DNA from 4 places in the Actinomadura sp. RB99 genome. Region 1 is predicted to be linked to each of the others. Evidence: riboswitches for the same ligand, from Rfam matches in the RefSeq annotation. Region 1 holds a riboswitch; each other region holds the start of a gene.
The links. Region 1 has a riboswitch for cobalamin ahead of amrb99_RS46225 (putative cobaltochelatase). Riboswitches for the same ligand answer to the same signal wherever they lie in the genome.

Region 1 (5,723 bases):
CGCGGGAGGCACTCGTGAAGACCCCGCCTGAGACCACCGACGCGAGCCAGCGCGCGCCGCGGCGCACCGCCGGGCCGCGCGCCGGGCACGACCGGTCGGCCGCCCCGGCCGCCGACCCCGCGGCGCCGCCCGGCGCCCCCTCCGACCAGGCGGCCGACCTCGCCGCGGACATGATGACCGACGCCGCCGCCATGGCCGACGCGATGGCCGCCGGGGGCGCGCGCGGGCCGGGCGGCGCCAGGCCGGGCTGGGTGTGGGCGCTCCCCGGCGGCCCCGGCTGCGCGAGCCACGCCCGCCGCGTGCTGCGCGACGCGCTCGCCTCGCTCGGCGTGCGGGACGAGGCGATCGGCGACGCGCAGCTGATGGTGAGCGAGCTGGCCACCAACGCGCACCAGCACGCCGGCGACCACGGCCCGCACGAGCTGTGGCTCTACCTGGGCGACCCGCCCGGCGCCGAGCCCCGCCCGTCCGGCGCCCCGGCGAGCCCGGGTGCCCTGGCCGGTCCCGGCCTCGCGGGCGCTCCGGTCGGTGCCGAGGTGCGGTGCGCCGTCTTCGACGCCTACGTCGACGCGTCGCTGCCCGGCTACTCGTGGACGTCCGGGGACTGCGGGCGCGGTCTCAGCATCGTCCGCGAGCTGTCGCGGGGCCGCTGGGGCATGCTGCGGACGCTGTCACGGCTCGGCCCGGGCGTCCGCGGCAAGGCCGTCTGGTTCGCCGTCCCGGTGCGCGGCGGCGTGAAGCAGCCGGTCCCCGGTCTCTAGGCGCCCCCCGCCCGCGTCCTGGGCCTCCAGCGCGGGGGCGATGTCGGTGACCATCGACAGCAGCGACCTGGTCAGCAGCGTCTGCACCTGCGCGCGGTCGAGGGTCCGCTCCTGGAGCCACTGCCGCGTCGCCGCGTCCGCGAGCCCGGAGTAGACGCGCAGGACGGCCCGCAGCGTGCCGGTCGGCGCGGGCACCCGCAGGACGGCGAGCATGTGCTCGACCGTCCGGTCGCGGAACCGGTTGACGAGGTGGAGCAGCTCGGGGTCCTGCCCGAAGCCCTCCGCGTCCAGCGCCGCGAACCAGGTGGTGGCGTTCCGCTCGGCGGTGTCGAGGAACAGGTTCACGCACAGCTCGACCGTCTCAGGCAGCGTCATCCGCTCGTCCGGGGGCGGCGCCTGCACCGCCGCGGTGGCCGTGAGGCCCTGGACGACCTTGAGGAACAGCTCCCGCTTGGTCCCGAAGTAGTAGTGGATGAGCCCGCGCTGGACGCCGGCCTCGCGGGCGATCGCCGCGGTGGCCACCTCCGCGTACGGCAGCTCGGTGAACATGCGGCGCGCGACGTCGAGGATCTGGTCGCGCCGCTCGTCGCGCGGCAGGCGCTGGTAGCGGGCCTTCGGGCTCCTGGTGTCGCCCGGGTGCGGCGTCGCGGCTCCGGCGGCCTCGCCGCGCGGGGCTGCGCGTCGCTCCATACCGACCAGTAGACCATCTCATTGGCGTATCGCCAACATTGACCGGCACTCCGCCGATAGATGGCCGGGTCGAGCGCGTCCGGCCGGTGTGCGATCCTGGGCGGGCGACGGACGCGGAGGAACCCGGTGCGAATCCGGGGCTGTCCCGCAACTGTGACCAGGGGAGCCCCCCTCGACACGGCCACGGCACGCGGTGCTGGAAGGCCGAGGGGGAGCGGTGATCCGGGAGCCAGGAGACTCCGGCCGTCGGACAGGCACCGCCACGGGCGTGGACACCCGAGGAAGGATGACGAGACGTGCGACCTGCGTCGGCGCCGGACACCGGCCGGCCGGAGAGGCGCGCCCGCGCGCGCTACCCCTTCTCCGCCGTCGTCGGAATGGCCGATCTGAAGCTCGCCCTGCTGATCAACGCGGTGTCGCCGGGCGTCGGCGGCGTGCTGGTCCGCGGCGAGAAGGGCACCGCCAAGTCGACGATCGTGCGCGCGCTGGCCGGGCTGCTGCCCCCGGTGCCGGCCGTGCCGGGCTGCCGGTTCTCCTGCGACCCGGACGATCCCGACCCGGCGTGCCCCGACGGCCCGCACACCCCCGGCGAGGCGGGGACGCGGGACGCGCGGCTGGTCGAGCTGCCGGTGGGCGCGTCCGAGGACCGGCTCACCGGATCGCTGGACATCGAGCGCGCGCTGACCGAGGGCGTGAAGGCGTTCGAGCCGGGCCTGCTCGCGGCCGCGCACCGCGGCGTCCTGTACGTCGACGAGGTCAACCTGCTCCATGACCACCTGGTCGACCTGCTGCTGGACGCGGCGGCCATGGGCGAGTCGTACGTCGAGCGCGAGGGCGTCTCCGTCCGGCACGCGGCGCGGTTCCTGCTGGTGGGGACGATGAACCCGGAGGAGGGCGAGCTGCGCCCGCAGCTGCTGGACCGGTTCGGGCTGACCATCGAGGTCGCCGCGACCCGCGACCCGGCCGAGCGCGCCGAGGTCGTCCGGCGGCGGCTGCGGTTCGAGGACGACCCGGACGGCTTCGCGGCGGCCTTCGCCGCGGACGAGGCGGACCTGGCCCGGCGGATCGCCGCCGCCCGCCGCCGGCTGCCCGGCGTGGAGCTGACCGACGCCGCGCTCCGCCAGATCACCGCCGTGTGCGCGTCGTTCGAGGTGGACGGCCTGCGCGCCGACCTGGTGACGGCGCGGGCCGCGATCGCCCTGGCCGCCTGGCACGGCCGCGACGCGGTGACGGCCGACGACGTCCGGACGGCGGCGCGGCTCGCGCTGCCGCACCGGCGCCGCCGCGACCCGTTCGACGCGCCCGGCCTGGACCGGCAGAAGCTCGACGAGGTGCTCGAAGAGCACGGCGACGAGCCGGAGCCGCCCGACGACCCGGGACCTCCCGGCGACGGCCCGGACGGTCCGGACGGCCCGGACGGGGGAGGCGGCGGCCTTCCCGACGGCTCCGGGCAGGACGCGCCCGTCCCGCCGCCGGCCGGCCCGCCCCCGGAGGAGACGCCGCAGTCCGGGGAGAGCGGCGGCCCGGGGCGGTCGGGCGAGAGCGAGCCCGCGCCGGCGGACGCCGCCTACAAGCCGCGTCTCTTCACCGTCCCCGGGCTGGGCGAAGGCGCGCCGGGACGGCGTTCCAAGGCGCGCAGCCCGTACGGACGCGTGTCAGGCGCACGGCCGGGCGCGCGCGGGCTGCACCTGACGGCGACGCTGCGCGCGGCGGCACCGCACCAGCGCGCGCGGGGACGCACCGGTTCCGGTCTGGTCGTCCAACCCGAAGACCTGCGCGAAGCGGTTCGCGACGGACGGGAGGGCAACCTCGTCCTGTTCGTCGTCGACGCCAGCGGTTCGATGGCGGCGCGCAAGCGGATGCGCGCGGTGAAGGGCGCCGTCCTCAGCCTCCTCCTCGACGCCTACCAGCGGCGCGACAAGGTCGGCCTCATCACCTTCCGGGGACGGGACGCCGACCTGGCGCTGCCGCCCACGTCGTCGGTGGAGGCCGGGGCGCGCCGCCTCGACGCGCTGCCGACCGGGGGCCGCACCCCGCTGTCCGCCGGGCTGGCGCGGGCCGCCGAGGTGCTGCGGGTCGAGCGGCTGCGCGACCCGGCCCGCCGCCCGCTGCTGGTCGTGGTGACCGACGGCCGCGCCACCCACGGCCCCGACCCGTCGGCGGCGGCCGGGCTGCTCGCCGGCGTCGCGTCGGTGGTCGTCGACTGCGAGTCCGGGCCGGTGCGGCTCGGCCTCGCCGCCGCGCTCGGCGCCCGGCTCGGCGCCGAGGTCGTCCGGCTCGACCGCCTCGCCGCCGACGCGCTCGCCGGGGTCGTCCGCGACGCGCGCGGCGGCGCGCGGAACGTCGCCTGACCGCCGCAGAAGACCTCGCGTGACCGCTGGAGAAGACCTCCCGTGACCGCCGGGGAATCCGCATGACCGCCGGGGAAACCGCCGCCGACCCAGGAAGCAGGGGCTGAGATGCCGCAGGGCAAGCCGGAGTACGTGCCGGACGACGGGCTCACCACCAGGCAGCGCCGCAACCGGCCGCTGGTGATGGTGCACACCGGACCGGGCAAGGGGAAGTCGACGGCCGCGTTCGGGCTCGCGCTGCGGGCCTGGAACCAGGGCTGGCCGATCGGGGTGTTCCAGTTCGTCAAGTCGGCGAAGTGGCGGATCGGCGAGGAGAACGCGCTGCTCGCGCTCGGCCGCCTGCACGAGCGGACCGGCGAAGGGGGGCCGGTGTCCTGGAACAAGATGGGCGAGGGCTGGTCGTGGATCCAGCGGCCCGGCACCGAGGCCGACCACGAGGCCGACGCCCGCGAGGGCTGGGAGCAGATCAAGCGCGACCTGGCCGCCGAGAAGTACCGCCTCTACGTGCTGGACGAGTTCACCTATCCGATGAAGTGGGGCTGGGTCGACGTCGAGGACGTCGTCGCCGCGCTGGCGGACCGGCCCGGCAACCAGCATGTGGTGATCACCGGCCGGGACGCCGACCCGCGGCTGATCGAGGCCGCCGACCTGGTCACGGAGATGGCCAAGGTGCGGCACCCGATGGACGGCGGCCAGAAGGGGCAGAAGGGCATCGAGTGGTGAGCGTCCCGCGGCTCGTCGTCGCGGCGCCCTCGTCGGGCAGCGGCAAGACGACCGTGGCGACCGGGCTGATGGCCGCGCTCGCGATGCGCGGCCTGCGGGTCTCGCCGCACAAGGTGGGTCCGGACTACATCGACCCCGGCTACCACGCGCTCGCGACGGGCCGTCCCGGCCGGAACCTCGACCCCTGGCTGACGTCCGAGGACCTCGTCGTGCCGCTGTTCCTGCACGGCGCGCGGGACGCGGACATCGCGGTCGTCGAAGGCGTCATGGGCCTGTACGACGGCGCCGCCGGTCTCGGGCCGTCCGACTCGGCCGGGGGAGGGGACTACGCGTCCACGGCGCACGTCGCGACGCTCCTGGCCGCGCCGGTCGTGCTGGTCGTGGACGCGTCCGCCGCCGCCGGGAGGTCCGTGGCGGCGCTCGTCCACGGGTTCCGGTCGTTCGGGACGGTCCGCGTCGGCGGCGTCGTCCTGAACCGGCTCGGTTCCGACGGCCACGAGCGCATGTGCCGCGCGGCCGTCGAGGAGCTCGGGCTGCCCGTCCTGGGCGCGCTGCGCCGCAGCGACGACGCCGCGACGCCGTCCCGGCACCTCGGCCTGATCCCGGCCGCCGAACGCAGCGCGGAGGCGGTGGATACCGTCCGGCGGCTGGGCGAGCTGGTCGCGGCGTCGTGCGACCTCGACGCCCTGCTCGCGCTCGCCCGGGAGGCGCTGGAACTGGACGCCGCGCCCTGGGACCCGGCCGACGCCGTGCCGGAGAAGCACCCCGGACGCCCTCGGATCGCGGTGGCGGGCGGCCCCGCCTTCACGTTCGGCTACGCGGAGAACGAGGAACTGCTCGAAGCGGCGGGCGCGGAGGTCGTCCGGTTCGATCCGCTGCAGGACGCGGGCCTGCCGGAAGGGACGCGCGGAGTCGTCGTCGGGGGCGGGTTCCCCGAGGTGTACGCGGCGCAGCTGTCGTCCAACGAGCCGCTGCGCGAGGAACTGGCCGCGTTCGCCGACGCGTCCCGGCCCGTGTACGCCGAGTGCGCCGGACTCCTCTACCTCGCGGAGGAACTCGACGGCGCGCCCATGTGCGGTGTGCTGAATGGCGCCAGAGCGGCCATGGCCCCGCGGCTGACGCTGGGTTATCGTGCCGCGGTGGCGGTGGCCGACTCGGTCGTCGCGCGCGCGGGCGAACGGGTGCACGGGCACGAGTT
Region 2 (5,723 bases), on a different contig from region 1:
GGCGGCCGGCCGGTACGGGCCCCGGCTGCGCGACATCGACGGCGTCGACCAGCTGCACTGGGTCGTCGGCCTGCTGCGGGCCCGGCCGTGGACGACCAGCGCCTGGATCTCGCTGACGCTGCCGGGCGGGGACGCCGCCGCCGTACCGTGCCTGACCGCGCTGTCGTTCCGCATCCGCGGCTACCGGCTGATCATGACCGGGATGTTCCGGTCCCAGGACGTCTTCCGCGGCTACCTGGCCTACGTCCCGCTGCGCGAGGTCCAGCTGCACGTGGCCGGGCGGCTGGGGCTGCCGGCCGGGCCGCTGCGGATCTTCGTGGACGTCCCGCACGTCCGGGTCGCCGACGCCGAGCGGGTCGCCGCCGTGCTGGCCGCGGTGCCCGAGCCGAACGCCGCCTGACGGGCGGCGCCCGTCCGGAGCCGGCCCCGGCCGCGCGACCGGGGGTAAGGGCGGCGCGGGCCCGGCGGACACCCCGGAGTTACCGACGGGTCTTTCCCCGTCGCGAACCCCGCCGCCCGCCGGGGGATAGACTCGCCGCTGGGGGCGAGGGCACGACGAGGTGACTCGCGCACTTCACCTGCACATCAGCCGAACATCCGACTTCCGAAGGACTGTTTCCTTGAGCAAGCCCGTCGTCCTCGTCGCAGAAGAGCTCTCCCCGGCCGGCATCGCCGTGCTGGAATCCGACTTCGAGGTCCGTCACGTCGACGGCAGCGACAAGGCCAAGCTGCTGCCGGCCGTCGCCGACGTCGACGCCCTGATCGTCCGCAGCGCCACCAAGGTCACCGCCGAGGTCTTCCAGCACGCCGGGAGGCTGCGCGTGGTCGCGCGGGCCGGCGTCGGCCTCGACAACGTCGACGTGGAGGCCGCCACCAAGGCCGGCGTCATGGTCGTCAACGCGCCGACCTCCAACATCGTCACCGCCGCCGAGCACGCGATCGCCCTCCTGCTGGCCACCGCCCGGAACGTTCCGCAGGGCCACTCCGCGCTCAAGCAGGGCGAGTGGAAGCGGTCCAAGTACACCGGCGTCGAGCTGCAGGGCAAGACCGTCGGCGTGCTCGGCCTCGGCCGCATCGGCGTGCTGGTCTCCCAGCGCCTCGCCGCCTTCGACATGAACGTGATCGCGTTCGACCCGTACGTGCAGGCGGCCCGCGCGGCCCAGCTCGGCGTGAAGCTCGTCACCCTGGACGAGCTGCTCCAGCAGAGCGACTTCATCACCGTCCACCTGCCGAAGACCCCCGAGACCCTCGGCCTCATCGGCGACCGCGAGCTGCACCAGGTCAAGCCGAGCGTGCGGATCGTCAACGCCGCGCGCGGCGGGATCGTCGACGAGGAGGCGCTCGACCTCGCGCTGAAGGACGGCCGGGTCGCCGGCGCCGGCATCGACGTGTTCAGCAGCGAGCCCTGCACCGACAGCCCGCTGTTCGTGCACGACAACGTGGTCGTCACCCCGCACCTCGGCGCCAGCACGCACGAGGCGCAGGAGAAGGCGGGCACGCAGGTCGCCCGCTCGGTGAAGCTGGCGCTGTCCGGCGAGTTCGTGCCGGACGCGGTGAACGTCCAGGGCGGCGCGGTCGCCGAGGACGTCAAGCCCGGCCTGCCGCTGGCCGAGAAGCTCGGCCGGATCTTCACCGCCCTCGCCGGCGGCGTGCCCGTCCGGCTGGACGTGGTGGTGCGCGGCGAGATCGCCGAGCACGACGTCAAGGTGCTGGAGCTGGCCGCGCTCAAGGGCGTGTTCTCGGACGTCGTCGAGGAGTCGGTGACCTTCGTCAACGCGCCGCTGCTGGCCCGCGACCGGGGCGTCGAGGTCACCCTCACCACCAGCGAGGACAGCCCCGACTGGCGGAACGTGGTGCAGGTGCGCGGCACGATGGGCGACGGCGGCGTGGTGTCGGTGTCCGGCACGCTGACCGGCCCGAAGCACGCCGAGCGGATCATCGAGATCAACGGCTACAACATGGAGCTGGTGCCGACCGCGCACATGGCGTTCTTCTCCTACGTCGACCGCCCGGGCATCGTCGGCGCCGTCGGCAAGCTGCTCGGCGACGCCGAGGTCAACATCGCCGGCATGCAGGTCGGCCGGGACGCCAAGGGCGGCAAGGCGCTGATCGCGCTGACCGTCGACTCCGGCATCCCGTCGCAGCTCGTGGACGCGATCTCCGCCGAGGTGGGCGCCGACATGGGCCGCCGCGTCGACCTGGACTGACCCGGGAGAGCGAGAGGTGACCGCCGCGGGCGGGCGTCCGGCACGGGCCGGGTGCCCGCCCGTCGTGGTCGTGAGCACCGTCACGTCTCATATGTTGAGATTTTACGCCACGGGTCGGGACAGTCGCCTGGACGGCGGGTACCGTCGAAGGCAGTCATGCGGCGTTTCGTGGTAATCCTTCGCTGCCGCAGCGGGGCCTGACATCGGCGGGCCGGCGCCGCTGCGGAGGTTCGACCCGGCCATGAGCCCGATTCCGCGCCCGGACCCGTGCGAACCACGCGTCCCGGGCGGCCCGGCATCCAGAGTCTCGGCGATTCGGAGCGAATCATGAACGACACCACCCGTACCGGCACGCCCGCGGACGACGCCGCGGAGGAGGCCGCCCGCGCCCTGCAGACGGCCCTGGACCGCCGCGACAACGGCGGCCACCCCTCGCGGTAGCGCGGCCCCGGGCCTCCCGGCAGACGCGCCGGCGCGGCATGGCAGGGTGAACGCCATGCCGTCGCCGATGCCCGCCGGGGCCGGGGAGGTCGCGGAGGCGCTGCGCGCCGCCGGGCGCCTCGGGCCCTACTTCGAGATCACCACGGACCCGGCCGAGGAGGCCGACCCGACCTGGCGTCCGCTGCCCGAGCGCGACCCCGCGCGGCTCGCCGGCCTCACCGGCCTGTACGCCGAGCGGCTCGGCACCCGCGAGCGGCGCGTCGCCGCGTCCATCCTGTTCCAGGGCCTCGCGTCGCGCCTGTGGTCGCCGGTCGTCGCGGCGGCGGCCCGGGGCGTCGTCCCCGACCTGTCCGGCCTGCACTGGCGGTGGGCGCCCGGCGCCCCCATCGCGCTCTGGCTGGCCGAACCGCGCGGGCACCGGGCCGACGGCCCCGCCGAAGCGGCGGGCCTGGTCCACGACGCGGTCGTCACCGGCCAGCTGGAGCCGCTGCGCGCGACGATGCTCACCTTCACCCGCCTCGCGGACGGCCTGCTGTGGGGGAACGCGGCGTCGGCCCTCGCCGGCGGCCTGAACGTCGGCCCGCCCGACGGCGCCCGCGCCGCGCTCGTCCGCGAACTCCTGGCCCGGCCCCCGCTGGCGGGCGCCGGGGCGTTCGGCCGGCGCGGCTTCGTCCGGCGCAACTGCTGTCTGTACTACCGCGTCCCGCCCGGCGGCGAGATGTGCGGCGACTGCGGCCTGCGCCGCCCGCCGCGCCGCGACGGGCCGCCGCCACGGGTGCGCCCGTGACGGCGGCCGGCGGCGGTCAGGCCGGGACGGCGGCCCGGTGGCGGGCCACCGAACGCTCGGTCAGGTAACCGAACAGCAGCCCGATCGTGCTCCACAGGACGAGCTGGACGCCCAGGGACGCGAGCCGGAAGTCCCACAGGACCGTGGCCGGGAAGTGCTCCGGAACCGCCTCGGGCTCCGGCGTGAGCCGGTACACGACCGCCAGCAGGACGGCGTAGCCGGCCGCCGTCGCCGTGATCGCGTTCCAGGCGCCGAGCCGGGGGACGAGGCGGCGGCACACGATCACCGCCGCGGTCGTCGCCAGGATCCCCAGCGCCATCATGCAGAAGTACAGCGCCGTCCGGCCGCCGATCGTGGTCGGGTTGCCGACCGCCGGGGGCGTCGCCGGGTACTTCAGGAACGGCACCAGCTCGATCGCCACGAACCCGGCGAGGGCGACCAGGGCGGCGGTGGCGCGCGCGCCGAGCCGTCCCAGCCGTCCGGACGCGAAGGCGAACGCGATCGAGAAGAGCCCGCCGAGCGCCGTCCCGTACACCGCCATGGCGGTGATCAGGCCGGCGGTCTTCTGCACGGTGCGGCCGACGACCTCCGGCTCGTGCCCGGCGTGCTCGGCGTGCGCCCTCGCCTCCTCGAACGCGATGGCGTGCCCGACCTGCGGCTCCCCGTACAGCCACGCGACGACCAGGGCGAGGGCGGCAGCGGCCAGGCCCGCGAGCATCCCGCGGACCAGCAGTGCTCTCATCATCGGCGCGGCCTAGTGGCAGGGGAAGCCGAGCAGGTGCCGGCCGTCGTGGGTGAACTCGTGCACCCAGGTGCCGCCGAAGACCGACGTCGCGCCCTGCTCGGCGCCGACGAAGTAGATCAGGATCGCGGCCAGCACGACGGCGAGCACCGCCCATGGCACGATGTCGCGGATCGGCAGGCGCAGCGGCGCCGCGAACGGCTCGGCCTGCGGGGACGTGGCGGACGGTACGGCGGACTCGGCCATGTCGGGTCTCCTCACGGGGTGCACTCGCCCCGGTTGCGGGAGGACGACGGGTCAGTGTCCTGACTCCCAGATCGCCGTCTCCCTCCGACCTTCCCGCCGGTGCGGCCGGCCGTGGTCGTGCTGGGGGAGACTCCCTGGTCACAGTGGCGGGACCGTCCTGGATTCGCACCAGGTTCCTGCGCACCGTCGCCTCGATGTGAACTTGTCGAGGAGAGCGTCTCCTCTCCCCACCGGCGCGTCAAGCCCGCGAAGGGTGACAAAGGTGACGTTCGCGCCGCCGTCCGCGGCGATCGTCCGCGGCCGCCGGGACCGCCCCGCCGAGACACCGATACCGGGATATGAGACGCAAGCCCAAGCAGTGAGACGTTTGCAGTACAGTACGCCCATGGCTTCCCGCAGCATTCGTCTGGCCGTCATTCCCGGTGACGGGATCGGCCCCGAGGTGGTCGCCGAGGGACTGAAGGTCCTCGAGGCCGTCGCCCCGTCCAGCGGCCTCGCGTTCGAGCAGACCTCCTACGACCTGGGCGCCGCCCGCTGGCACCGGACCGGGGAGACGCTGCCCGACTCGGTGCTGGAGGAGCTGCGCGGCCAGGACGTCATCCTGCTCGGCGCCGTCGGCGACCCGAGCGTCCCGAGCGGGACACTGGAGCGCGGGCTGCTGCTGCGGACCCGGTTCGAGCTCGACCACTACGTCAACCTCCGCCCGGTGAAGCTGTTCCCGGGCGTGAAGACCCCCCTCGCCGACGTCACGCCCGACGACATCGACATGGTCGTCGTCCGCGAGGGCACCGAGGGCCCCTACACGGGCGTCGGCGGCGTCCTGCGCAAGGGCACCGAGCACGAGGTCGCCACGCAGGAGAGCGTGAACACCGCCTTCGGCGTCGAGCGGGTCGTCCGCTACGCGTTCGAGGTCGCGGCGTCGCGCCCGCGCAAGAAGCTGACGCTCGTCCACAAGGACAACGTCCTGACCTTCGCCGGTGATCTCTACCAGCGCGTCATGAAGCGGGTCGGTGCGGAGTACCCGCAGGTCGCGACCGACTACTGCCATGTCGACGCGGCCACCATGTTCTTCGTCGGCCAGCCGCAGCGGTTCGACGTCGTCGTCACCGACAACCTGTTCGGCGACATCATCACCGACATCGGCGCCGCGATCGCCGGCGGCATCGGGCTCGCCGCGTCCGGGAACGTCAACCCCGACCGGACGGCGCCGTCGATGTTCGAGCCGGTGCACGGCAGCGCGCCCGACATCGCGGGGCAGGGCAAGGCCGACCCGACCGCCACGATCCTGTCGGTCGCGATG
Region 3 (5,723 bases), on a different contig from region 1:
ATCCGGTACGCGACCGCCCGCAGGTGGCCGCGGCACTCGTCGAACCGCTCGGCCAGCACCTGCTCGTCCATTGGTCCCCTTTCGTCGGCGCGGGTCGTCATAGCTGTGGGAACAAGGACGACACGAGAGCGAAGGAGACGCGCTCCACCATGCTATCGGCCCACGACCAGGTCACCTCGCTGCTGCACCTGGACTCCAGCCACTCCGGCGACTCCATCACCCGGCGCCTGTCCGCGCGGTTCGCGGACGCGTGGCGGGAACGGCACGGGACGTCCGGCTACCGGTACCGCGATCTCGTCGCCGATCCGGTGCCGCCGATCTCGGCGGCCTACTGCGAGCTCGGACGCCGCGTCGAGAAGAACGGCTACGTCCCGCCCGCGAAGGTCGACGCGCTCGTCGAGGGCGCCGCCGAGGAACGCGAATGGTCGTTGACCCTGCCGCTGATCGAGCAGTTCCTGGACGCCGGAACGGTTGTGATCGGCGCTCCGATGTACAACTTCTCGATCCCCGCGTCGCTCAAGGCGTGGATCGACCGGATCACCTTTCCTGGCGCGTACACCGACCCGGACACGGGCCGGAGCCTGCTGCACGGCAAGCGGGTCGTCGTCGTGACGGCGCGCGGCGGCGCGTACGGTCCCGGTACGCCGCGCGAGGGCTTCGATTTCCAGGAGCCCTATCTGCGGGCCTATTTCGGCAATCTCGGTGTCGCCGAGGACGGCGTGTCCTTCGTCAATGCCGAAATGACCCTCGCCGACCTCGTCCCGCATCTGGCGCGATTCAGGGAAATGGCGGCACGGTCACTCGCCGAGGCCCGCGAGGCGGTGGTCGATCTGGCCGCGCGGTAGCGGCGCAGCCGCTACTTGGCGGGGGTGTAGGGCGGGGCTTCGCCCCAGCTCCAGTGGGGCATGGGCGCTTCGAGGGGCGGGGTCGCGCCCGGCTGGGAGTTCGCCAGCGCGATGCGGGTGCCCCACTCGATGTAGGACGCGAACGCGGCGCGGAACTCGGGGTCGGCGGGCAGTCCGGCCTCGTCCGCCGCGTCCATGAGCAGGCTCACCCAGCGGCGGCGCTGCGCCTCGGTGATCGCCTTGCCGAGGTGCTGCCGGACCATGTGGTGGTAGCCGCCGCGCTCGCGGCTGTAGCGCTCGGGGCCGCGGAACACCTCGCCCAGCCAGATCGCGACCCATTTCGGGTGGTCCGGGGCCATGTGCTCGAAGAGGGGGCGGAGCAGGTCGTCCTTGAGGACGGCGGTGTAGAAGACCTCGGTGAGGCGCTGGAGGGCGTCGGCGCCGCCGGCCCAGTCGTACATGGTGGGGACGGACGAGCCCTTGCCGTGGACGGGGGTCGCCTCGTAGTGCCGCATCTCCTCGATCTGCTGGACGTACGGCTTGATCTCGGCGAAGAAGGCGGGGAAGTGCTCGCCGGAGCGGAAGCCCTGGGAGTGGTCCTCGGCGGACGTCCAGCGGATCCGCAGGATGTAGCACTCGGGCTCGTCGACGCAGCGGGTCAGCTCGTAGTCGACGCACTGCGGGGCGGCGGCGAGCGGGACGGCGGCGCGGGCGTAGGCGGCTTCGAACTCCTCCGCCCTCGCCCGATCGATCCGGTAGCGGATGTACTCGACGATCACTGGGCCCCCAGGGATGATCTTCCGGTCGGGTAATCACTGTAACGCTGTAATCACCCGACCGGAAGACCGATGATCATTTCTCCGGGGATTCTCCCGAGGTTCGGCGGTACCAGGCGAGCCCGCCGCCCGCGACCACCACGACGGCGGCGGCCAGGCCGATCCACAGCCAGCCGGACGAGCCGCCGGAGCCGTTCCCGGCGGCCTTCGCGGCGGGCGCGGTCGCCCCGGGCGCGGCGCCGGCGGCGCCGGCGGCGCCGGTGGACCCGGTGACGGTGAACGTGTAGGTGCCGCTGATCGGGTGGCCGTCCGGCGACACGACGCGCCAGCCGACCGTGTACACACCGTTCGGCAGCGTGCCCTTCACCGCCTCGGTGACCTTGTTGTCCACCGCCTGGGCCTTGCCCGCCTCGTGCCGCCCGCCGCCGGCGTCCGTCAGCACGACCTGCGGCAGCTGCACCGGGTCGGCGTACGTCAGGACGATCTGGGACGGCGGCGCGACCGTCGCGTTCGCGGCGGGGTTCGCGCCGGTCAGCGACGTATGGGCGGAGGCGGGCGGGGCGGTCAGCGCCAGCGCGGCGAGGGCCGCGGCGGCGCCGGCGGCGGTGCGCCGGACGGCCCGGCTCACGCCCGGCTCCGCGCCCGGGACAGGCCGTAGCCGCCGACCGCGATGCCGATCACGCCGACGCCGATGCCGGCGCCGCCGAGCAAGCGGGCGGTGCCGTCGTCGGTGCTCGCCTCCGCCTTGGCGGCGGGCTTGGACCGGGCGGTGAGCCCGGCGGCTGCGGTGTCGGTGGCGCCCTTGGGCGTCAGCTTGAGCGTGGGCGCCGGGTGCTCGGGCTCGTTGGTGCCGTCGCCCGGGTCCTGCTCCCATTTGACGACCTGGCCGTCGGAGTAGGTCTGGTCGGCCTTGAACGTCAACGTGTCGGTGTCGGTCGGCAGCGGGCCGAGCGAGACGTCGAACTCCTGGAACTGGCCGGGCTCGATCCTGCCGCCGGACCAGGTGATCTGCGTGACGGCCTTGGTCAGCTCGCCGCCCTCGGTCTTGATCGGCTTCGGCAGCGTGGACTCGACGACCTTCGCCGTCCAGCCGGGGACGGGCCGCACCGACACCGACGCGAGCGGGTGGTCGGTGGGGAGGTTCACCACGAGCTTGGTGGTGGCGGCGTTGTCCTCCTCGTTCGGCACCCGGAACGAGACCTTGGCGTAGGAGCCCTGCTCGGCGGTCTTCGGGTTGACGGTGACGTGCGCGGACGCGGCGGTCGCGAACGCGACCACGCCGGCGCCGGCGAGGACGGCGAGCGTGCCGAGCCGGCGGGCATGCGTGCGGGAAGGCAAGACGGAACTCCGTTCGAGTCGTACGGGAAGGGCCGGGCGCCGGGATCCGGCGGCCGGTGACGTACGGCGCTCGCTCAGAGGTGGGCGAGCGCCCTCGAACGCGGAGGGGGTCCCCGCCGGACGACCTGGTGCCGGAGCGCGCGTCCCGTGGCGATCGCGCCGGCCGCCACCGGCACCACCGGGGTACGCAGCGGGCGCTCCGCCGGTTCGATCAGCAGCAGCGCGAGCAGCAGCCGGATCGGGCGGTCGGCGGCGGACGCGAGGCGCCGCGCGAGGGACCACGCGGCCCGCTCGCCGCGCCGCAGCCACCAGGCCGCGACCACGGCGGCGGCGACGTGCGCGACGGTCATGGACGTGCCGGAGCCGTGCATCGCGGGCGTCGCGGCGGCGTGTCCCGCGTGCGCGGCGGTGTCGCAGTCGCGCATGCCCTCGGTCGCGCTCGCGAACAGCGTGTGCAGCGCGAACTGGCCGCCGAGCAGCCCGCCCATGATCGTCGGGAGGGAGCGCTCGTGGCCGGCGAGGGCGGCGGCGACGGCGAGGGCCGCGCCGAACCCGGCGAGCACCGCCCAGCCCGGCACCGGCTCGTGCGACGCCAGGTCGTGGCCGACGGTCGCGAGCGCGACGCACACGGTCGCGAAGACGACCGCGCGCGCGGTGCGGAAGGCCGGCTGCCTGGGACGCGGGGACATGACGGGGACATCGTCCCACCACGGTCCGCGGGCGCGCATCCGACCCCCGCGATCCGATCCCGACGCACCCTACATGTTGGGGTTGCGCAATGAGGATCAACAAGATGTAGGGTTCAATCCCGTGCTGGTTCGCCCCCGCCGCTCGCGGCGGGGGCGTCGTAAGAGGGAACCCGGTGCAAGTCCGGGACTGCCCCGCAGCGGTGAGCGGGAACGACCGCCGTCACAGGCACTGAACCGGATCGTCCGGATCGGGAAGCGACGGCCAGTAGGTCGTGCCTCCGGCAGGAGGCGCGGGTGCCCGCGAGTCCGAAGACCTGCCATGCACGCCGTACGTCCGAGGCTTCGCGGGTGAGCCGGGGGACGGTGCGCGGCAGCCTGCCGCCGCGCCCGTTCGCATGCCCTCGCGAGGCCGTCTCACGAGGGGAGAGAACGTGACAGTCACCATGCCTGCGGAGGCGCCGGCCGCCGGGGGGATCGCGGCCGAGGTCGCCGCGGCCTGCGCCGGTGTCGAGGGGACCGCGCCGGAACGGGTGCTCGGCGCGGTCCGGGCCGGGGACGGCGCGAGCGCCGCCGCCCTGCGGGACCTGGCGATCGGGGAGGCCGCCGCGCTGGTCGCGGTGGAGCCGGGGTACTCCCGGGTCGCCGCGCGGCTGCTGGCCGCCCGGATCCGCGACGAGACCGCCGAGGCCGGCGTCCGGGGCTTCGCGGAGTCCGTCGCCGCCGCGCACGCCGAGGGCCTCCTCGCCGACGGCCCCGCCGCGTTCGTCGCCGAGAACGCCGCCGCGCTGGACCGCCTCATCGACGAGGGTCCGGGGGGCGCGGGGGGTCGCCCCCCCTCGGGAGGCGCGGTCGAGGAGGCGGACGACCGGTTCGGATACTTCGGGCTCCGCACCCTCTACGACCGGTACCTGCTGCGGCATCCGCGGACCCGGCTCGTCCTGGAGCGCCCGCAGCACTTCTTCCTGCGGGTGGCCGTGGGCCTGTCCGACACCGTCGACGAGGCCGCCGAGCTGTACCGGCTGCTCAGCACGCTGTCCTATCTGCCCAGCTCGCCGACCCTGTTCAACTCCGCGGCGCGGCGCCCGCAGCTGTCGTCGTGCTTCCTGCTGGACTCGCCGCGCGACGAGCTGGAGGCGATCTACGAGCGGTACGGGCAGGTCGCGCGGCTCAGCAAGTACGCGGGCGGGATCGGGATCTCGTGGACGCGGGTCCGGTCGCGCGGGTCGCTGATCCGGGGGACGAACGGGCACTCGAACGGGATCGTCCCGTGGCTGCGCACGCTGGACGCGTCCGTCGCCGCCGTCAACCAGGGCGGCCGCCGCAAGGGCGCCGCGTGCGTGTACCTGGAGCCGTGGCACGCCGACGTCGAGGAGTTCCTCGAACTGCGCGACAACACCGGCGAGGAGGCGCGCCGCACCCACGACCTGAACCTGGCGAACTGGATCCCGGACGAGTTCATGCGCCGCGTCGAGGCGGACGGGACGTGGTCGCTGTTCGACCCGAAGGAGGTCCCGGAGCTGACGGACCTGTGGGGCGACGCCTTCGACGCCGCGTACCGGGCGGCCGAAAAGGAGGGCCGGTACGTCCGGCAGGTCCCGGCGCGGAAGCTGTACGGGCGGATGATGCGGACGCTCGCGGAGACCGGCAACGGCTGGATGACCTTCAAGGACGCCGCGAACCGGGCCTGCAACCAGACCGCCGAGCCGGGCCGGACCGTCCACCTGTCGAACCTGTGCACCGAGATCCTGGAGGTCACGGGCGACAACGAGGCGGCGGTGTGCAACCTCGGGTCGGTGAACCTGGCCGCGCACGTGTCGCCGTCCGGGATCGACTGGGACCGGCTCCGCGCGACCGTCCGCACCGCCGTCCGGTTCCTGGACCGCACCATCGACCGCGGCTTCTACCCGACGCCCGAGGCGGAAACGGCGAACCGGAAGTGGCGTCCCGTCGGCCTCGGCGTCATGGGTCTCGCCGACGTGTTCTTCACGCTCCGGCTCCCGTTCGACTCCGCCGAGGCCCGCGAGCTGTCCACCCGGATCGCCGAGGAGATCGCGCTCGCCGCCTACGCCGCGTCC
Region 4 (5,723 bases), on a different contig from region 1:
GCCGGCACGCCGGTCCTGGAGCTGGGCGCGGGCACCGGGCGGGTCACCCGCCCGCTGGTCGGGTTCGGCCATCCGGTGACGGCGGTGGACGGCTCCGCGGCGATGCTCGCCCGGATCGAGGGCGCGCGGACGGTGTGCTCGCCGATCCAGGATCTGGACCTGCCCGACCGGTTCGGCTGCGTCCTGCTGATGTCGTACCTGGTCAACTACGGCGACCGGGCGGCGCTCCTCGCGGCCTGCCGGCGCCACGTCCGGCCGGACGGCGTGGTCGTCGTCCAGCGCGACACGGGCAGGCACTGGCACGACGACGCGCCCCGGGAGTGGACGCACGACGGTGTCCGCTACCGGGTGGCGCACCTGGAACGGCCCGACCCCGGGACGGTCGTCGCGACGCTCGAATACCGGATCGGCGAGCGGCGCTGGACGCACACCTTCACCAACCGGCACCTCGGCGACGAGGAGCTTCCCGCGGTGCTGGACGCGGCGGGCCTGCGCCTCGGCCACTTCCTGGACGACGACGGCGCCTGGTTCACCGCCCGCCCCCGCTGACCCGCGGCCCGGCCTGTCGGACCCGTGCGGCACATTGGTCCGCGAAAACGGCGGAGCCGACGCATGCGGGAGGACCGATGGACGAGCGGACGTGGTGGGCCCTGATCGAGGACGCGCGGGCCGAGGCCGGTGCGCACGCCGACGACCGCGACTCCCCCGACGACCCGCTGATCGACCTGGTGGCCGACCGGCTCGCGGAACTGGACGGCCCCGGCATCGTCGCGTTCGACGCCATGCTGACGCGCGTCCTCGACTCGGCGTACCGGCGGCCGCTCTGGAACGCCGCCTACCTCATCGAGGGCGGCTGCGGCGACGACGGCTTCATGGACTTCCGCGCCGGGCTCGCGCTGCTGGGACGCGACGTGTTCGCGCGCGCCGTCGACGACCCCGACACGCTGGCCGACGTCCCCACGGTGGTGCGGATGGCCCGGGAGGACGAGGGGTGGATCGGCGCGGAGGGCCTGCACTACGCGGCGCGCAGCACCTACAAGCGCGTCATGGGAGAGACCGAGTCGTTCGACGCGGCGATGGAGTCGGCCGTGCGCTCGATGCGGCGGCCCGAGCGTCCCGCGGGCGAGAACTGGGACGTCGAGGACGACGCCGAGACCCGGCTGCGCCTGCCCCGGCTGGCCGCCCTGTTCCTCTGAGCGGCCGTTTCTCCATGAGCTTGACAGCTAATGGCATTAGCCTTAGCTTGTAGCTAATGCCATTAGCCAAGCAGGAGGGCACCAGGCCATGAGCACCGCCACCGTTCCGACCGTCCGCAAGGGTTCCGCCGCGCTCGTGGCCCGCCGCACCGCCTGGGGCGCGAACGCGCTGTTCTGGAGCGCGTTCGCCGTCCTCGAAGGCGTCAACCACGGCTGGCTCGCCGCGCTCCTCGCGGTCGCGTTCTTCATCGCGCCCGACCTCACCTTCCTGGCCGGGATCCGGGACGCGCACACCGTCGAGCGCGGGCAGCTCCCGGCACGCGCCGTCCCGTACTACAACGCCGCGCACCGCGCGCTGGTCCCGCTCGCGCTCATCGCGCTCTACACCGTCACTCCGTTCGCGTGGGCTCCGATCTTCGCCGGGCTCTGCGGCTGGATGGCCCACATCTCGTTCGACCGCGCCCTCGGCTACGGCCTGCGCACCAAGGACGGCTTCCAGCGCCACTGACCCCCTCCCCCGACCCGAAGGCGGGCACCGCTACGATCGCGGACGGCGTGAACTGACGCGAGGTGCCCCTCGGGGAGAATCGGGAAGCCGGTGCGAATCCGGCACGGGCCCGCCGCGGTGACCGGGGAGCCGCCGCCCACGCGCGCACGCGCGGCCACTGGCCGTCAGGCCGGGAAGGCGGGCGGTGAGGCGTCGATCCGGGAGTCCGAAGACCGGCCTCGCTCCACCGGCCGCCCGCCCTGGGCGGCCCGACCGCAGCGGGAGCCTGCCCATGAACCTGTACGACGTCATCCACCGCCGCCGCGACGTACGCGCCGAGTTCACCGGCGCGCCGATCCCGGACGGCGTCCTCGACCGCGTCCTCACCGCCGCGCACGCCGCCCCCAGCGTCGGCCTCACCCAGCCCTGGGACTTCGTGCTGGTCCGCGACCCGGACGTCCGCCGCGCGTTCCACGACCACGTCCGGTCCGAGCGCGACGCGTTCGCCGCCACCCTCACCGGCGACGCCGCCGCCCGCTTCGCCCGCATCAAGATCGACGGGGTGCTCGAATCCACCGTGTCGATCGTGGTGACCTACGACGCCGAGCGCGGCGGCCCCGCCGTCCTCGGCCGGCACGCGATCGCCGACGCCGGCCTGTACTCCGTCTGCCTGGCCGTCCAGAACCTCTGGCTGGCGGCGACGGCGGAGGGACTGGGCGTCGGCTGGGTGTCGTTCTACCGCGAGCCCTACCTGCGCGACCTCCTCGGCATCCCGGCGGGCGTCCGGCCGGTCGCCTGGCTGTGCGTCGGGCCGGTCACGCACCTGGAGGCCGTCCCGGACCTCGAACGGCACGGCTGGCGGCACCGCCGCCCCCTCCACGCGGCCGTCCACCACGACCGCTGGTGAGCACGGCACCCGAATAATCAGGTGCGCCGCCCCGCCCATGGCGTGATCATGCCTGCATGGACCCGGTACGCATCAGGCGCATGTCGCGGGACGACCTCGTCGCGACCGAGCGCGCGGCGGCGGTGACGTTCCTCGAAGGCGACCGCCTCAGCCGGCGGGTGGGCGAACCGGACCCGGAACCGCCGACGGAGGAGCAGTCCCGCCGCCTGATCGACCGCCTGGGCCACTTCCTGTCCGTCGACCCGGACGGCTGCTGGATCGCCGAAGAGGGCCGGGACGTCGTGGGCTTCGCCGTCTCCCAGAACCGCGAAGGGCTCTGGTACCTGGCGACCTACGGCGTCCTGCCCGGCCGGCAGGGGAAGGGCATCGGCAAGCGCCTGATGGACGCCGTCCTCGCGCACGCGGGCGACCGGCCGGGCCTGTTCTCCTCGACGGTGCATCCGGCGGCGACGCGCCGCTACCGTCTGGCGGGATTCACCCTGCACCCGCAGATGCGGATGGTCGGCACCGTCGACCGGGCCACGCTGCCCGCCGTCCGCGGACTGCGGGACGGGCACGCCGACGACCTCGAATGGATGGACGAACTGGACACCGCCGTCCGCGGCGCGGGCCACGGCCCCGACCACGTCCACATGCTGGAGACGCTGCGGCTGGTCGTCTCCGACGCGCCCGGCCGGCGCGGCTACGTCTACATCGACGAGGGCGCGGGACGTCCCACGCTGCTGGCCGCCGACCGTCCCGGGACCGCCGAGACCCTGCTGTGGGAGGCGCTCGCCGCCGCGCGCGGGGACACCCTCGTCAACTGCATCACCACCGACAACCACTGGGCGGTGGACGTCGGCCTCGCCGCCCGCCTCGACATCGGCCAGGAGGGCTACATCGCCGTCCGCGGCATGCCCGCCCCCGCCCCCTACCTGGCGAGCGGCCACTACCTGTGACCCGCCGTCCTGCCGCGAGAAGGGGTGGGACGCTTCCGGGCAATCAAGGACGTGACCCCCCTCCACGCCTCCAGAAGGGTCCCGCATGACCCTTCCTCCAGCGCCACGGGACGAGCCGTGACGGGCGCCCCCTCCGAAACGGGCGCCCCGGCGGAGCCGGAGCCGTCGGACGCCGACGTCATCGCCGCCGCGCGGCGCGACCCCGAACGGTTCGCGGACCTCTTCGACCGGCACTACCGGGACATCCACCGCTACGTGGACCGGCGGCTCGGCGCCGACGCCGCGGACGACATCGCGGCCGAGACGTTCCTCATCGCCTTCCGCCGCCGCGCCGTGTTCGACCCGGCGCACACCTCGGCGCGCCCCTGGCTGTACGGCATCGCGACCCGGCTGATCAGCCGCCACCGCCGCGACGAGCTGCGCCGCTACAAGGCGATGGCCCGGATGCGCACCGCCGACGTCGTCGAGAGCCACGAGAGCAGCGTGACCTCGGCGGTGGACGCCGCGAGCTTCGGCCTGAGCCCGGCCCTGGCGCGCCTGCGGCACGGCGACCGCGACGTCCTGCTCCTCGTGGCGCTGGCCGAACTCAGCTACCCGGAGGTCGCCGAAGCCCTCGGAATCGCCTACGGGACGGTCTGCTCGCGGCTGAGCCGCGCCCGCAAACAGGTCCGCGCCGCATTGCGCGCATCGGGACACGACGAGGAGGACGACCGTGGATGATCTGACCCTCATCAGCCGGATGCACACCGCCGAGCGCCCCCCGTCCCCCGAGACCACGCACGCGGCCCGCCGCCGCCTCCTGGCCGAGGCCGCCGCCCCGCGCCGCCGCCTCGCACGGCTCTTCCAGCCGAAGCGGAGGGCGGCGCTGGTCGCGGCGGCCACCGCATGCGCGCTCGCCGCCGCCTCATGGACGGCTTACCGAGGGGAGACGCGGCCCCCCTACCATCCCGAACCCCTGGCCGACCAGAACGGCCCCGCCTCCACATTCCTGCTCGCCGCTGCCGACGCCAGCACACGGCACGCCTCCGACGGGCGCCTGTGGTACGTCCACCGCGTGGTGGGCAAGTCGGTGGTGGTTCCGTCCACCCGTCTGCACGGTGCCCACTACACCGTGCAGACCACCAAGGACGCCTACATCCTCAGCGCCAAGTCGGCGAAGGACTTCGGCCCGCTCCCCGGCGGCGAAAGGGAAACGACGACCAGCCTGGGCTGGGACGGCGAGAAGGTCGCGGTCCGGCCCGCAACGCCCGCCGACGGTAAGGCGTGGAGAGCGGACGGGCGCCCCGACGCGGCGCAACTCGGCATCAGGGACCTGGACGACGAGGTCGGCAGCCCGTTCCTGCAGGAAGGCGCCGAACTCGACTTCGGCGTCGACGCTGCGCGCCGGCTCCCCGCCAACCCGTCCAAGCTGCGCGCATGGCTCCTGAACTACGCGACGAAGTTTGACCACCGGCGCCTGCGCGCCCCGGACCTCTACCTCTTCCTGAACGCCCCCTCCCTGCTCGCCGACCGCGCGGTCACCGACCGGGTCCGGATCGCCACGTACCGGATGCTCGCCGGACTCCGCGACGTCAAGACGATCAACGACACCGACGCCGCCGGACACCCGGGACGAGGCGTCGCGATGAGGCAGACCACCCGCGACTACGGCACGATCGAGTGGCAGTTGCTCATCGACCCCGAGACCGGACGGCTCACCGCCAGCCAGGGCATCGTGGTGACCCCCGGTCCGAAGAACGCGGGCCTGCGGCCCGGCACCCGCCAGTTCTTCGAGATCGTCAAGGCGGCCGAGTGGACCAACGCCCCCCGCGACAGCCTCCTGCCCAAGTGGATCCTCAATCTGAACCGGCCCCCATCGGCGAACTGACCTCCTCCGGCCGCCCATGTGGACGGTCGAGCAAGGGAAGGGGGGCGGATGCTTCGCGCATCCGCCCCTAGGTGCCCGCGTCAACGAGTGAGGTCGAGGGAACCGGCCTTGACGTCGGCGAGCAGGGACGCCCACCCGGACGGCGCGACCGCCAGCACCGCCCGGTCCGGATCCTTAGAGTCCCGCACCGCCACCCGCCGCTCCCCGCCGGTGCCGCCTCCAAGAGCCGCACTTGGAGATCTCGCGCAGTTCGCGATCAGCCCCGAGCCCGCGAGCCGCCAGACGGTCCGAGCCCGAGCACGACGATGCCATCGCCAACGCCGACGCG

Region 2: another riboswitch for cobalamin. It lies ahead of amrb99_RS36745 (CbtB domain-containing protein); the one in region 1 lies ahead of amrb99_RS46225 (putative cobaltochelatase).
Region 3: another riboswitch for cobalamin. It lies ahead of amrb99_RS32665 (ribonucleoside-diphosphate reductase subunit alpha); the one in region 1 lies ahead of amrb99_RS46225 (putative cobaltochelatase).
Region 4: another riboswitch for cobalamin. It lies ahead of bluB (5,6-dimethylbenzimidazole synthase); the one in region 1 lies ahead of amrb99_RS46225 (putative cobaltochelatase).

Annotation. Positions count from the first base shown of each region.
Region 1 is NZ_JABMCA010000108.1:15,227-20,949, forward strand. It holds gene amrb99_RS46215 (ATP-binding protein) at 15-761, shown strand; gene amrb99_RS46220 (TetR/AcrR family transcriptional regulator) at 672-1,451, opposite strand; cobalamin riboswitch at 1,568-1,691, shown strand; gene amrb99_RS46225 (putative cobaltochelatase) at 1,748-3,802, shown strand; gene cobO (cob(I)yrinic acid a,c-diamide adenosyltransferase) at 3,911-4,525, shown strand; gene amrb99_RS46235 (cobyrinate a,c-diamide synthase) at 4,519-5,723, shown strand, end outside.
Region 2 is NZ_JABMCA010000059.1:21,675-27,397, reverse strand. It holds gene amrb99_RS36765 (hypothetical protein) at 1-400, shown strand, start outside; gene serA (phosphoglycerate dehydrogenase) at 621-2,207, shown strand; gene amrb99_RS36755 ((2Fe-2S)-binding protein) at 2,704-3,435, shown strand; gene amrb99_RS36750 (CbtA family protein) at 3,452-4,180, opposite strand; gene amrb99_RS36745 (CbtB domain-containing protein) at 4,190-4,423, opposite strand; cobalamin riboswitch at 4,455-4,644, opposite strand; gene amrb99_RS36740 (3-isopropylmalate dehydrogenase) at 4,809-5,723, shown strand, end outside.
Region 3 is NZ_JABMCA010000047.1:9,983-15,705, forward strand. It holds gene amrb99_RS32635 (sigma-70 family RNA polymerase sigma factor) at 1-71, opposite strand, end outside; gene amrb99_RS32640 (NAD(P)H-dependent oxidoreductase) at 24-845, shown strand; gene amrb99_RS53400 (antibiotic biosynthesis monooxygenase) at 857-1,624, opposite strand; gene amrb99_RS32650 (copper resistance CopC family protein) at 1,698-2,249, opposite strand; gene amrb99_RS32655 (YcnI family protein) at 2,246-2,959, opposite strand; gene amrb99_RS32660 (hypothetical protein) at 3,034-3,648, opposite strand; cobalamin riboswitch at 3,757-3,985, shown strand; gene amrb99_RS32665 (ribonucleoside-diphosphate reductase subunit alpha) at 4,080-5,723, shown strand, end outside.
Region 4 is NZ_JABMCA010000023.1:56,419-62,141, reverse strand. It holds gene amrb99_RS21570 (class I SAM-dependent methyltransferase) at 1-549, shown strand, start outside; gene amrb99_RS21565 (DUF4240 domain-containing protein) at 627-1,196, shown strand; gene amrb99_RS21560 (DUF4260 family protein) at 1,285-1,704, shown strand; cobalamin riboswitch at 1,748-1,940, shown strand; gene bluB (5,6-dimethylbenzimidazole synthase) at 1,976-2,590, shown strand; gene amrb99_RS21550 (GNAT family N-acetyltransferase) at 2,647-3,528, shown strand; gene amrb99_RS21545 (sigma-70 family RNA polymerase sigma factor) at 3,646-4,248, shown strand; gene amrb99_RS21540 (hypothetical protein) at 4,241-5,395, shown strand; gene amrb99_RS51305 (DUF397 domain-containing protein) at 5,476-5,652, opposite strand; gene amrb99_RS21530 (DinB family protein) at 5,628-5,723, shown strand, end outside.